Regions from separate parts of the Caldibacillus sp. 210928-DFI.2.18 genome, predicted to be linked through region 2. Evidence: riboswitches for the same ligand, from Rfam matches in the RefSeq annotation. Region 2 holds a riboswitch; each other region holds the start of a gene.
What was found. Region 2 has a riboswitch for S-adenosylmethionine ahead of LIZ98_RS10750 (bifunctional homocysteine S-methyltransferase/methylenetetrahydrofolate reductase). Riboswitches for the same ligand answer to the same signal wherever they lie in the genome.
Positions count from the first base shown of each region.

Region 1: another riboswitch for S-adenosylmethionine. It lies ahead of LIZ98_RS05815 (methionine biosynthesis PLP-dependent protein); the one in region 2 lies ahead of LIZ98_RS10750 (bifunctional homocysteine S-methyltransferase/methylenetetrahydrofolate reductase).
Region 3: another riboswitch for S-adenosylmethionine. It lies ahead of metK (methionine adenosyltransferase); the one in region 2 lies ahead of LIZ98_RS10750 (bifunctional homocysteine S-methyltransferase/methylenetetrahydrofolate reductase).
Region 4: another riboswitch for S-adenosylmethionine. It lies ahead of LIZ98_RS01705 (phosphoadenylyl-sulfate reductase); the one in region 2 lies ahead of LIZ98_RS10750 (bifunctional homocysteine S-methyltransferase/methylenetetrahydrofolate reductase).

Region 1 covers NZ_JAJCHL010000017.1:37,056-40,760, forward strand. Annotated here, with positions in the region: gene LIZ98_RS05805 (Gfo/Idh/MocA family protein) at 1-201, opposite strand, end outside; gene LIZ98_RS05810 (Cof-type HAD-IIB family hydrolase) at 544-1,389, shown strand; SAM riboswitch class I at 1,783-1,888, shown strand; gene LIZ98_RS05815 (methionine biosynthesis PLP-dependent protein) at 1,972-3,093, shown strand; gene metC (cystathionine beta-lyase) at 3,090-3,705, shown strand, end outside.
Region 2 covers NZ_JAJCHL010000046.1:17,247-20,951, reverse strand. Annotated here, with positions in the region: gene metH (methionine synthase) at 1-163, opposite strand, end outside; gene LIZ98_RS10750 (bifunctional homocysteine S-methyltransferase/methylenetetrahydrofolate reductase) at 156-2,015, opposite strand; SAM riboswitch class I at 2,075-2,187, opposite strand; gene LIZ98_RS10745 (FMN-dependent NADH-azoreductase) at 2,492-3,112, shown strand; gene LIZ98_RS17985 (hypothetical protein) at 3,171-3,299, shown strand; gene LIZ98_RS10740 (cation diffusion facilitator family transporter) at 3,396-3,705, opposite strand, start outside.
Region 3 covers NZ_JAJCHL010000014.1:27,798-31,502, reverse strand. Annotated here, with positions in the region: gene LIZ98_RS05120 (Rrf2 family transcriptional regulator) at 1-400, shown strand, start outside; gene metK (methionine adenosyltransferase) at 603-1,799, opposite strand; SAM riboswitch class I at 2,131-2,235, opposite strand; gene pckA (phosphoenolpyruvate carboxykinase (ATP)) at 2,477-3,705, shown strand, end outside.
Region 4 covers NZ_JAJCHL010000003.1:53,318-57,022, forward strand. Annotated here, with positions in the region: gene LIZ98_RS01700 (assimilatory sulfite reductase (NADPH) flavoprotein subunit) at 1-383, opposite strand, end outside; gene LIZ98_RS01705 (phosphoadenylyl-sulfate reductase) at 653-1,378, opposite strand; SAM riboswitch class I at 1,447-1,547, opposite strand; gene LIZ98_RS01710 (ATP-grasp domain-containing protein) at 1,631-2,491, opposite strand; gene LIZ98_RS01715 (ATP-grasp domain-containing protein) at 2,484-3,380, opposite strand; gene hisC (histidinol-phosphate transaminase) at 3,607-3,705, shown strand, end outside.

The DNA.
Region 1 (3,705 bases), on a different contig from region 2:
AACTGCATCAAGGACATCACTCTTTGCCATTGTTTCTAAATCGGTAAAAATATTGGTTACGTCAAATTTTGCTGCAAACGCTTTTGCCCTCTCTTCGGTACGTGAATATACAGCTACAAGCGAAAAATCCTCTATATTAGAAGCTGCATCAATAAATTTTTCGGTAATCCAATTGGTTCCGATAATTCCAAAACGAATCATAAAAATACCTCCATTATATCATTGTGATTAATTTCATAATAACATATTTAAGGCTAGAAGTGGAAAGAGTGAAAGATAGAACAGCTATGAGGAGTAAATTTATTAATCTCTGGTAGTATTGTGGAAATACGACTTATCCACAATTAGTAGAATTTTCCATTTGAATTTATCCACATTAAAGGTCAAAAACAACCAAATTTGCTTATTTTTTTAAAAAATGTGGATAACTTATTATGTTGTGTCGTGGACTGAAGATAGAAACGGAAAAAACGACAAATAGTATGGTAAAATAAAGGTGGCAGCTGTTTTATTAATTCGAAAAAGGATGCAAGGAGGAACACGATGAAACTTATTGCAATCGATATGGATGGTACCCTTTTTTCTAACAATCATACAATCAGCGAAAACAATTGTCATGCTATTTTAAAAGCTCAAAGACAGGGTCATATCGTTACCTTTTGTTCAGGCCGCGCCTTACACGATATTCAAGAAATTATAAAAAAGATAAACCTCGAAGCACCTATTATTGCCGGAAACGGAGCTGTTGTTTTTCATAACAAAATCTTACAAACACTAACAATCCCTGTACATATATTGAAAAAAATTATGGACATATTTAATGATTTTCAATTATATTATGAAATTTATACAAATAAAGGTATTTTCATTGATAAAACACGAAAAGAATATTTGTATGCGGAACTGAATCGGTTAAAAGATGACCCTGTTTTCGGACCAATGGTTGAACAAATGGTTCAAGTTCAAAATGACCAAAATCATTTATTAACTGTCTCAGATTTTAGTGAGCTAAATTTTTCAATGTTAGATCCGTATAAAATGTATACTGTCAGTTTGGATGAGAAAAAACTAAATCATTTGCAACAGCGGCTTTCTGAACGTGATGATATTTCAATCACAAACGGCAGCCATTTAACCGTTGAGGTAGGAAATAAACAGGTAAGTAAAGGAAATGCCCTTCTTTTCCTCGCAAATTACTTTCAAATTCCACAAGCAGATACTGTCGCAATCGGGGATAATCTGAATGACTTATCGATGTTCAAAGCTGCCGGAACAAGCATTGCTATGGGGAATGCCACTGATTTTGTAAAAAGTCATGCGAATTTTGAAACAAAAACGAATGATGATGATGGCGTGGCCTATGCTTTAGAAAAGTTTGTACTTTCATAAACGGTAAATTTAGAGATGCGCCAAACTGTCCATGAGGGTCGGTTTATTGGATATTTTTTAAAAAAGGAGCACCATTCTGTCCATAAAACTTACTTTATTAGACACTTTTGTGGAATATGCGCTTCAAACTGTCCATGATAGCCGTTCTATTGGACTTTTTTCCAAAAAACGAGTATGAAACTGTCCATAAGGGGCAGTCTATTAGACAGTTTTTTAACAAAGGAGCACCATTCTGTCCATAAGGGCCGCCACGTTGGTTTCCTATAGATACGTATATTATTAATGAACTATTCCCATATAAATTATGTGCATGCTATGATTTTTCCCTTGATTATTTTAAAAAGTTATTGTAAATTAGAATAAATAAAATCATTTATGGAACTGAATATTGCAATCTTATCAAGAGAGGTTGAGGGACTGGCCCGATGACGCCTCAGCAACCAGTCATTTTTTGACCACGGTGCTAATTCCAGCAGGTGAAATACCTGAAAGATAAGAAGAAACTTTACAATCATCGGGGCTTCTTCTTATAGAAGTCCTTTTTATTTTCCAAAAATGTAGGGATACGAGGAGGAATCAAGCTTGGCAAATCAACATATTCAAACAAAATTAGTACAAATCGGAAATCGAAGTGAACATACAACCGGGGCTGTTAATCCACCCATCTATTTATCCACAGCCTATCGTCATGAAGGAATTGGTTTATCCACAGGGTATGATTATACACGGACAAAAAATCCAACACGTGCCTTATTAGAGGAGAGTTTTGCAAAATTAGAAGAAGGAGATCAGGCTTTTGCCTGTAGTTCGGGGATGGCGGCTATTCAGCTCGTCCTCTCCCTTTTTCAAAAAGATGATGAACTTCTTAGCTTTAATGACCTATACGGCGGAACTTACCGATTGTTCAATCAATACGAAAAATCGTATGGAATCAAAACCAGCTATGTGAAAGTGAATGATTACAACGGGTTGGAAGATGCAATCACAGAAAAAACAAAAGCGATTTACATAGAAACACCAACAAATCCGTTAATGATTGAAACAGATATTGAAAAAGTTGCCCACATTGCCAAAAAACATCACTTGCTTTTCATTGTGGATAACACCTTTCTAACCCCCTATTTGCAAAAACCGATTGTGGATGGGGCCGACATTGTCATTCATAGTGCGACAAAATATATTGGCGGTCATAATGATGTCCTGGCCGGATTTGTTGTTGCAAAGGGACAGGAAATTTGTGAACAGCTTGCGACAAATCATAATGCGGCCGGCGCGGTTTTATCCCCTCTTGACAGTTGGCTGTTAATTCGCGGCTTAAAAACCTTAGCTTTACGTATGGAAGCACATCAAAACAATGCAAAACAGGTAGTCGAATTTTTAAATAACAGACCTGAAGTGACCGATGTTCTCTACCCAAATAGAGGTGGCATGGTGTCGTTTCGATTGGCAAAAGAAGAATGGGTTGACCCCTTTTTAAGAAGTTTGAAATTGATTACCTTTGCCGAAAGTCTCGGTGGGGTTGAAAGTTTTATTACCTATCCGGCTACCCAAACCCATGCCGATATTCCGCTACAAACCCGGATAAAAAACGGTGTCGATAATCGCTTATTACGGTTTTCGGTCGGTATTGAACATATTGAAGATTTGAAGGCGGATTTGGAAAATGCATTGGTGGCATTACGTAAGGGGGCAAGTGAACGATGAACAAAAAAAATTATGGATTTGAAACAAAACTAATTTCCCAAGATCGTTATATTGATGGCAAAACAGGAGCAGTAAATCCACCTGTCTACTATTCTTCCACTTTTCATCAAGAACAATTCGATTCGTTTGGTCCTTTTGACTATACCCGTTCAGGAAATCCAACCCGAAAAGTGTTGGAAGATACCATTGCCGAACTGGAAGGCGGTGTTCAAGGTTTTGCCTTTGCATCCGGAATGGCCGCTATTTCCTCTGCCTTCATGCTGCTATCATCCGGGGATCATGTCATCATTTCCGAAGATGTGTATGGCGGAACGTTTCGCATGGTCACAAAAGTACTAACGAAATTTCAAATTCAACATACTTTTGTTGATATGACGGATTTAGATGCAGTGGCCGGCGCTTTTCGGCCCAATACGAAAGTTGTCTATGTGGAAACCCCGTCCAATCCGTTACTCCATATTACAGATATTAGAGGTGTTGTCAAATTAGCAAAAGCCCACAATTGTCTTGTATATATCGACAATACATTCATGACACCCCTTCATCAAAGGCCGCTTGAATTAGGTGCGGACATTGTCTTACACAGTGCCACAAAATTTTTAGCCGGGCATA
Region 2 (3,705 bases):
TTTTTATCACGAGCGGAGCCGTTATATTCAAGTACTCATTACAGCCATCGTATTCCTCTCCCCCGAAGTCCTCTATGGAAAGTTCTTTTTGCTGAATCATTGTTCCCATTGCTCCATCCAGGATGAGAATCTTTTTTTCCAACTGTCTGTTCAACTTATACACTGGTAATCTCCCTTTCTACTTTCATCTGTTCTTTTTCATGAATGTAATTGATGAGTTCAACAGACATTTGATAATTTAAAAACGGGGTAATCAGATAAATGCCGTGAAAGAGATCAAAGGCGACATCAATCAAATGTTTCGCAATCGCAATCCCTTCCCGCTTCCCTTGTTCTTTATCATTTCCTACCTTTTTCATTTGTTCACGAACGGAATCAGGCAGTTTAATTCCGGGTACTTCATTATGAATGAATTCCGCATTGCGAGTGCTCGTTAACGGCATAATCCCGATATAAATCGGAACATCTAAATGTTTCGTTGCGTCATAGATATTCATAATCAACTCTTCGGAATAAACCGGTTGTGTAATAAAATAATCGGCACCGGAGTGAATTTTCTTTTCTAATCTAGCAACTGATTTTTCAATAATTTTTACATGAGGGTTAAAAGCAGCCGCTACTGTGAAATTTGTTTTTTCTCCTAAAGATGTTCCGGAATAGGATAAACCTTCATTAAATTGCTTAATTAACCGAATTAAGTCAAATGAAGTCAAATCAAAAACCGATGAAGCTCCGGGAAAATCACCAATTTTTGTCGGATCACCGGTTAATGCTAAAATGTCATGGATACCTAACGCATGTAATCCCATTAAATGTGATTGAATACCGATTAAATTCCGGTCCCGGCAAGTTAAATGAACAATCGGGCGGAGATGATAACGATTCTTCACAATTTGAGCACAAGCAACATTACTAATCCGCGGTGATGCCAAAGAATTATCCGCAAGTGTAATTGCGTCAATCTTTGCGTTTTTTAACGCGCTAACCCCTGATAAAAATTGACTCATCGGCAATGTTTTAGGCGGATCAAATTCAACAATAACGGATCTTCTACTTTTTACGATATCAACCAGAGACGGTTCATGAACTTGTTGAATTTGTGTTAATTGAATGGTTGGTTTTTCTTTAATAACTTTTTTCTCAGTGACCGGAGAAAGATTTTTCACCGCCTCAGCCATTGCCCTAATATGTTCGGGTCTTGTGCCGCAACATCCTCCCAATAAACGGACCCCTTCTTTTACGAATTGAATCGCTGCTTCATAAAAGTATTGTTCATCCGACTCATATACTAATTGTCCATCTTCCATTCTTGGCAAACTTCCATTTGGATAAACAGATAAAAATGCACCATTTGGTATAGGGATCTCCTCAAATGATTGAATCATATGGTATGGTCCGAGCCGACAATTCAGTCCAACGATATTTGCGCCAAGATCAATAAGTTGGTTGAAACCTTCCGCCAAAGGAGTCCCGCTTTGCAATACACCCTTTTCATGTAAAGAAACATTTGCCATTATCGGTAAATCTGTTTTCTTTCTTGCTACTTCGAGAACCGCTTTTAATTCATCTAAATCATAATAGGTTTCTAATAAAATTCCGTCAACTTGTTCTTTCAGTAATATGTCCAATTGTTCCTCGAAGCTTTGTAAAATATCATTTGTTGAAAAAATTGCTTTTTGGAAAGTCCGGATCCCGCCGATTGTACCGAGAACATAAACCGGCTTACCGCTTGTCTTTACCGTTTTTTTTGCGATTTCAACTGCTTTTGCGTTAATTTCTTGTACTTCGTTTTCCAATCCGTAACGGGCAAGTTTGATCCGATTTGCTCCATATGTATTGGTTTGAATGATCTTGGCTCCCGCTTCAATATACTCCCGATGAATCCGTTCAATTTCTTGCGGATTTGATACATTTAGTTCTTCAAAACAACGATCAATCCCGTATGAATACAACAGTGTTCCCATAGCGCCGTCCGCTATCAAAATTTGCTTTTCAAGATCTTGTATTAATCCCATTGTGTTCCCCCCAATAGAAAAAAGCCTTCCAAAGAAGAAGACTTTTTTATCTAATCTTCTTCTTATCTTTCGTGCCGAAAAGAAAGCACGTTGGATTTAGCACCGTGGTACCCATAGGTATCCGGTTGCTGAAGCTTCATCGGGCCAGTCCCTCCACTTCTCTTGATAAGAATCATCCATTTACTTTTTCTAATATAAATTACTCTTACTTTAACGAATTTTGATAAAATAATCAATAAAAAAATGAAAACTTCATAAAATATTTTTGTCTTTTTTTGGCCATTCGTCTATTCCAATCTTGTTCAGTCAAAGTCGGTTAGAAACCGGGCAAATAGTTCAAACCAAATTTTTCCTAATAATATTCCTAATTTTCACCCATTATTTCGTTGCAAAAACTTTTGATAAAAATGAACATTGCGCTTATACTACTAATATCAAGTGAAAAAGATAGATTGGTTTCGAGAGGAGAAAAAATAATGGTAAATGTTTTAATTGTCAGGGCACACCCGCTAAATCAAGAAGTTTCTCGGTCTATGAAAGTAACCGATGCCTTCCTTAACGCTTATAAAGAGATACACCCGGACCATAAGATTGAAGATATGAATTTATATCACGTAAACGTCCCTGAGATTGACCGAGACCTGCTTAATGCATGGAATGATTTGAATCAAGGAAAACCTTTTGATTCGTTATCTGATTCCCAACAGCAGAGGGTAAATATGTTCAATTCATATACGGAAGAATTTCTGCAACAAGATAAAATTATTATTGCGAACCCGTTGTGGAACTTAAGTATACCGACACGATTAAAAGCTTGGATTGACTGTATTACCGTGGCCGGGAAAACATTTAAGTATACGGAAACCGGATCGGTCGGTATTGTGAAAGGAAAAAAAGTCCTACATATTCAAGCAAACGGAGGAGTATATAATGGTTCAGACCCGGCCAGCCAATATGTGAAAACGATTTTTACCTTTTTAGGTGTGACCGACTTTCATCAACTATTTGTTGAAGGGATGGACCATAACCCGGAAAAAGCCGATGAAATTGTAGAAAAAGCAGTCGAAAAAGCCCAACAATTGGCGAAAGCTTTTTAGGAATGACTGTTTATTCTCTATTTAGGATGAACAACAAAGATAGATGGAGGTGAGTCTTTTGGTAAAGGACGATCACAATCATAATGACTCCGGATCAAAATATCACGAAACCCATGCCGGACAATTGCCCGATTACGGCGGTAACAGTAAAGAGGAAAAATTGTTAAAAACAACTAAGAAGAAATAACAGTAAAGTGAAACTTCCATCGGTGGGGTTTTTTATCCCACTGATGCCACAAATAAAACGCCTACGATGGCGTTTTATTGTTTTCCAATTGCTTTTTTAATGTTGATGGTGAAGGTGAACTTCATATTGGGTCCTACACATAACTGAATTTTCATGGGGATTTTCACTGTTCTCCATTTGAATGGTGACATGTTGAATCCCTTTATGAGCCAATTCATGTTCAATGTTCCGTAAAATCTTTTGACAATCAGTGATCGATAAATCTCCGTCAACAACAGCATGGCAGGATAGGGCATTGCTCCCGCTCGTAATGCTCCATACATGCAAATCATGAACACTGATTACTCCGGGTATGTTTATCATTGTGTTTACAATGTCATCAATATCAATATTTTGCGGTGTCCCC
Region 3 (3,705 bases), on a different contig from region 2:
TTTAGCTTCACTTGAAACAGATAGACTTTGCAATATTCAGGAAATTTCAGATGCCTATGGTATTTCAAAAAATCATTTAATGAAAGTGGTTCATCACTTAGGAAAGCTTGGAATTATTGAAACCGTACGGGGAAGAAACGGGGGTTTTCGTTTGGCCCTTCTACCCGGCGACATCAATATCGGTAAACTTGTCCGGCAAACAGAAGATGGTTTTTATTTAGTTGATTGTTTTAATCCCGACACCCCGAATGCTTGTGTCATTACTCCGGTTTGCGGACTTTCTCATATATTAAGAGAAGCTTTACAGGCGTATCTTCATGTTTTGGATAAGTATACACTGGCCGATATTGTAAAGTCGCCCGAGGCCTATCGGGAATTACTATTTAAAGAAATACAATGAGTAGCAAACCATAGTTATACAAATCTAAAATCAATTTCTAAAATCTCTTTATTAGGATTTAACTTCTCCCATGGACTTTATAACTCAAGAAAGGGGCTGTCCAGAAAGTCATTTTTTCGACTTTTGGATGCCCCTTTCTTGTTTAAAAAACTTGATAAATCAATATTTTAAATGATTCGCTATTAGAAGTTCGCCACAATAGTTATCTCATTGCTGCTTTTTTCAATAACTCAGCTTTATCCGTTCTTTCCCACGGCAAGTTTATATCCGTCCGACCAAAATGTCCGTATGCCGCTGTTTGTTTATAAATCGGTCTGCGTAAATCAAGCATTTTGATAATTCCGGCCGGTCTTAAGTCAAAATGTTTACGGACCAAATCAACTAAAACTGCTTCATCAACTTGCCCCGTCCCGAATGTATCAATAGAAATTGAAACCGGTTGGGCAACCCCAATCGCATAAGCAAGCTGTACTTCACATTTATCGGCAAGTCCGGCTGCAACAATATTTTTCGCCACATAACGAGCTGCATAAGAAGCGGAACGATCCACTTTCGTCGGGTCTTTTCCGGAGAACGCACCGCCACCATGATGAGCATAACCCCCATATGTATCGACAATGATTTTTCTCCCCGTTAACCCGGCATCACCTTGTGGTCCACCGACAACAAAACGGCCAGTCGGATTAATAAAAAATTTCGTTTTATCATCAATAAACTCGTTTGGAACAACCTTTTTAATAACGAATTCATGAATATCCTTTTTTATCTGATCCAAATTTACTTCCGGGTGGTGTTGTGTTGAAATAACAATTGTATCGATTCGAACCGGTTTGCCATTTTCATCATATTCTACAGTTACTTGAGTTTTCCCGTCCGGACGCAAATATGGAATAATTTCTTCTTTTCTAACTTCAGCAAGCCTCCGTGCCAGCCGATGCGCTAATGATATCGGAAGCGGCATCAACTCACTCGTTTCATTGCAGGCAAAACCAAACATCAACCCTTGGTCACCGGCACCGATTGCTTCGATTTCATCATCAGTCATCAAGCCTTCGCGCGCTTCCAAAGCTTGGTTAACGCCCATCGCAATATCCGGTGATTGTTCATCGATGGCTGTCAATACGCCACAGGTCTCTGCATCAAACCCATATTTTGCCCGCGTATAACCAATTTCCCGAACCGTATCCCGTACTATTTTTGGAATATCAACATAAGAAGTTGTAGAAATTTCTCCAAATACAAGCACTAACCCGGTTGTAATGGATGTTTCCGCAGCAACACGGGCATTCGGATCTTCGCTTAAAATCGCATCCAGAATCGCATCTGATATTTGATCGCAAATTTTATCCGGATGTCCTTCCGTTACCGACTCTGAAGTAAATAGATGTCGTGTCCCCATAATTTTCCTCCTTAAAATCGCGCTGGCATTCATTTTATATAAGCAAAAGCCAGCTTTTTATTTGAAACGGATACAAGCCAATGCCCAGGATCAACATCGGAACGTTTTTAAAACATCTGCTTTATTATATTAATAAGCATTCCCCATTCAAATTGGAGATATAATTATACAAAAATCTAAAGAAAACTCGGCGACTGCCGAGCCTTTAGGCGAAAGCAGAGCCGTAGTTGTACTTATGCGCTAGGAAAGTAGAAATTGAAAAATTTCTACTTTCCTATTAGCAAAAAAAAACACCTTCCCATGAGGAAAGGTTGCGCACGTCTTCCTTTCACTCTTATCGTTCAAGGAATCACCTTGCATCGGTTAGCACCTTACTTGCAAGAAGTAGGTTGCCGGGTTTCCTCGGGCCTGTCCCTCCACCATCTCGGGATAAGAGTATCCGTTATAGATAAATCATACATGATATGAGAAATATGTCAATTGTTTTAAACAGAGATTAAAAAAGTTTTTTAGAAAACCAATTCAATTCCGTTATCTAAATTAGAAAAATGAGCTTAAAAATGAATAAAAAATGGAGCAATTTTTTTCTTTGAATAGTATAGACTAATAAAATATATATGTTATACTATTTTCGAAGGATATGAGAAAATAACAAAGGGGAAGGTTTACTAATGAAAATGGTAAGTACGGTAAACAGTCTGTATGAATTAGTAAATGGAAATAATATTTTAGTACAATTATCCGTTCCACAGTTAATGGAAAAAATTATTAACAATAAAGAAGGCTTACTAACTGACAAAGGTGCAATCAGTGTAACAACCGGGAAGTATACGGGGAGATCACCGAAAGATAAATATATTGTTCAAGAAAACTCTGTGCTGAATAAAATCGATTGGGGCAGTGTCAACCAACCAATCTCAAAAGAAGTATTTAACAGATTGTATCATAAAGTTTTGCATTATTTAAAACACAAGAAAGAACTGTACGTGTTTAAAGGATTTGCCGGCGCAGACAAATTATATCAACTGCCAATCCAGGTGATAACCGAATATGCATGGCATAATTTATTTGCCCATCAGTTGTTTATCCGCCCAACCGAAGAAGAATTGAAAAATCACCAAAGTCAATTTACAGTTATTTTTGCACCGGATTTCAAAGCTGATCCGGTCATTGATGGCGTTAGATCGGAAACATTTATTATTATTTCTTTTGAAGAGAAGGTTGTTCTGATTGGTGGAACAGAATATGCCGGTGAAATGAAAAAATCAATTTTTACAATTATGAACTATTTGCTTCCCGAGCAAGATATTTTCTCTATGCATTGCTCTGCCAATGTCGGGGATGACGGGGATGTTGCACTGTTCTTTGGCTTATCCGGTACCGGTAAAACAACGCTATCAACAGATAAAAACCGGCGTTTAATCGGGGATGATGAACATGGCTGGTCGAATCACGGCGTGTTTAATATTGAAGGCGGATGCTATGCGAAGTGCATTCATCTATCCCGGGAAAAAGAACCGCAAATCTATGATGCGATTAAATTCGGGGCCGTTTTAGAAAATGTTGTAGTAAACGAGAATACAAGAATACCGGATTTTGATAATGGTAGTTTAACGGAGAATACACGGGCCGCTTACCCGATTGATGCGATCGATAATATTGTTCAACCAAGTGTAGCCGGTCACCCGTCAACGATTATTTTCTTAACGGCCGATGCATTCGGCGTACTTCCACCGATTTCAAAATTGACAAAAGAACAAGCCATGTATCATTTCTTGAGCGGGTATACAAGCAAACTTGCCGGGACAGAACGTGGGGTGACTGAACCGGAAGCGACCTTTTCCACCTGCTACGGTGCACCGTTCTTACCTTTACCGGCCAAGCGTTATGCGGAAATGCTCGGCAA
Region 4 (3,705 bases), on a different contig from region 2:
GGCTCCCCTTCCCCATGGGTACTCGTGATGATTAATAAATCTTGAACTTTCTTCAAATTTTGCGGTTTAAAGTCGTCCATCGAAAATGATTGCACCGGTAATTGTTTTGCTTGTAATTTTTCAACAATCGTACTTGCCAACGATTGCCCATTGCCCGTTTCAGAACCAAACAGTACGGTTACTTCACGAGTTTGAATGGATTGTTCCATTTTCGGGGCAGCTGTTTGATCAACTTGCACGCTTTGTTCATGCCCGGCAATGAACGGGAAGGACAGGAACCCGCACAACCATATTTTTTGTGCTTCGGTTAATGTCGGGATTAACCTGTTCAAATATTCTCGTTGTTCTTCATTAAATGGGCTGTTATTCACGTTAAATTGCAAAACGTTTCACCTCATCATTTCTTATGTTACAATCTATAAAACAGTATTCATATTAAAATAGTATGTTTTTAAATTATGATTATCCAACTTTGCGACAAATGAACCGGGTCTTTATTTGGATTTTTCAATTTTGCAACAAATCCAATCGGTCCTCCATTCGGTTCCCCATTTTGTTTCAAAGAACCGGATCTTTAATTCTGGTTTCCCAATTTTCCAACAAATTAATTTAGTCCCAATTTGATTCCCATTTTGTTTCAATGAACCGGTCCTCAATTCGCCGGGGTATGTAGACCGCATTCTATTTTATTAAAACCGGCCCATCTTCCGGCACGTTGATTATTTGGATCTGTAACCGGCAATGTGCACGGCTCACAACCAATGCTCGGGTATCCTTGATCATGTAAAATATTATATGGCAACTCATTTTGACGGATATATGACCAAACATCTTCCCAAGTCCAGTATATTAATGGACAAATTTTAATAGATTTAAATCTTTCGTCCTTATTGACAAAATCTGTATTCTTTCTGCTTGGAGACTGTTCCCTGCGAAGTCCGGAAATCCAAGCCGGGACTCCATACAAAACTTCTTCCAACGGCCTTATTTTTCGCAAAAAACAACATAAATCAGGCTCTGTTTTCCACAACTCCTGTCCGTACTTTTTTGCTTGTTCCTCCAAAGTCAGCTTCGGTTTTTTTAGTTGAATATTTAAACTCGGGTATTTGATTTTTACTTTTTCAATCAATTCATATGTTTCCTTAAAATGAACGCCGGTATCGAGAAAAACAATCGTTGCTTCCGGTTGAACTTTTGCAATCAGATCCACTAAGACAATTCCCTCTGCCCCAAAGCTACAGGCGTAAACAACGGAATTTCCATATGTCTCATATGCCCATTGTAAAACAGGCAACGCCCCTTTTGTTTCATCTGTAAACCGTTGATTCTTGAAAGGATCATCTGTAAAGTTATCATATAAAATCCGCTGTTCAATCATCATTTCACCCCTAAAAAAATCCCTTCTTCATTTTGATAAATAAGAAGGGATAGATTTAATCATATTCCTTCTTATCTTCCAGACATTTGTCTGCAGGAGTTGGCACAGTGTTTTTAAACCTGTTGCCGAGGTTTCTTCGGGCCGGTCCCTCCACCTCTCTTGATAAGAATATCATCTTTTCCTATAATTTTAGTATGAATTAAGTTTAAACTGTGTTATTTTAAAAGTCAATAAGTTTTTTGAAAATATGACCTATTTCCCTTTTTGACTCTTTTCTATATAGGCTAAGTACTTGCCGACAACGTCCATATCATAACATTTATACAAAACTCTTGAACCGACCACATCTTCTATTTCATTAAATAAAAAACGTCCCTCTTCATCTAAAATAAAATCAATCCCGACAAAATCAAACTGTGCAAGTTGTGCGATTTTCTTAACCAATCTCTTTTCATCGTCACTCAGTGAATACGGTTCAACCTTCCCACCTAAAGAAAAATTTGCTTTAAAGCTTTTTTCGGAATATCTTTTGACAGCTGCCAAAATTTCGTTTCCCATAACAAACACACGAATGTCAACGCCGGGATTTGTACAAACTTCCTGCAAAATAAACTCGTCACCGGAAAATGCGGCTAGTTTTTCTGTCAATTCCTTTTCGTTAGCAATGAAAAATACTTCTCTTCCTCCGTGTCCGGCAACTGATTTTAAAATGAGCGGAAAATCACCGTCAAACTGCTCAACACAAAAATCATGCCGGTTTCCAATCCAAGTTTTCACAGATTTAATGCCATGTGAGTTGATAAATTGATGGGTTTTCCCTTTATGATTACAAATTTCTGTTATAAAAGCCGAATTAAACACTCGGCACCCCATCTTTTCAAAATGCGTTGCAATGATACTATTCCGGCTCCGATTAATAACAAAATCCGGTGTCGCTAATCGCTTTCTTCTAGCTGCTGCGTAAAATTGTTCATCAATTCCAAGGAAAAGTTCATCCGTCAAAACAAGGTCAATCGTTAACCCCTGTTCCTGTGCCCTTGCGACGAATTGATCCGCAAACCATTGATTTTTCTTATAATCTTCCCGTCCGTAAATCAGTAAACCACTATGCATAACCAATTCTCTCCAATATGTAATCAAAAATATATTCCGACACGTCGATACCGGTGCAATCAAACACATTTTTTATATGGGCATTGGAATTCACTTCACAGATTATCGGTTCATCATTATCACCAAATAAAAGATCAACACCGGAAAAATCCGCTCCCACCGCTTGTGATGCCTTTATGGCCAACTCCTTAAAAGCTTGCGGGGGATCGAACTTTTGCATCATCCCGCCATTTGTTACATTCGCACGAAAATCTTTTTCATTTAGTCTGAGCATGGAAGCTACAACTTGATCCCCAACCACATACAACCGGGCATCTTTTCCGGTACTGGATGAAATAAATTGTTGGTAAAGGTGAGGCCGGTATAGCAGCTGGTGCCTTTTGACGACCAATTCTTCCCGGTTTTTCACTAAATAAACTTGATCCCCAAACGAACCGTATGCTTCCTTTATAACAATCGGATAATCAAATTCCTTTTCCACTCGATCAATAAATTGGTCATTTGGATCTATCGTACCGGGAAACATCATTGGTGAAAATAACGTTTTCGGCATTCGTATTCGTTTATTTGCCAATGTTTGAAATGTAGCGATTTTATCATCACATATTTCAATGGCATTTGCATTATTAAAAAGTTGATAACCTAATCCTTCCAATTGTTTGGCCAGTCGGATATCTTTATCTAAAAATAGGATAAAATCAGGCTGAAACAAACCATCCTTTTTTACATGCAAAGAATTATCCAGGACAAAACTATATATCTCGTTGTTTTTAACCGGTTGTAATTCGATTCCTTTTTTTGCTGCTGCGGATATATACATGTGGTTGATTTCCAAAAATTTTTTAGAAATTAAACCACCGTTGTATATTAACCAACCTTTTTTATTCATAAATACATCACCTTATCTGTTCAAGCCATCTGAAATCATTATATAGAAAAAATACCACAAAGTAATCCGCAAATTTTTACTTGATCGGATGAGCGGATATTTTTTAAAAATATTGACATATATAAATTCAAAACCTATAATCATAAATAACCTGTAACTAATCCTCTGCTGTTGGATCAGTGGAGGTTTATTTTTTAAACGGAATGAAGAGTGAGGGAGAGAATCAGTGAAAAAAAGAATATTGGATTTGCAACCTTATAAGCCGGGGAAATCACCCGAAGATATAAAACGAGAATATAATATTGATAAAGTCATTAAATTGGCT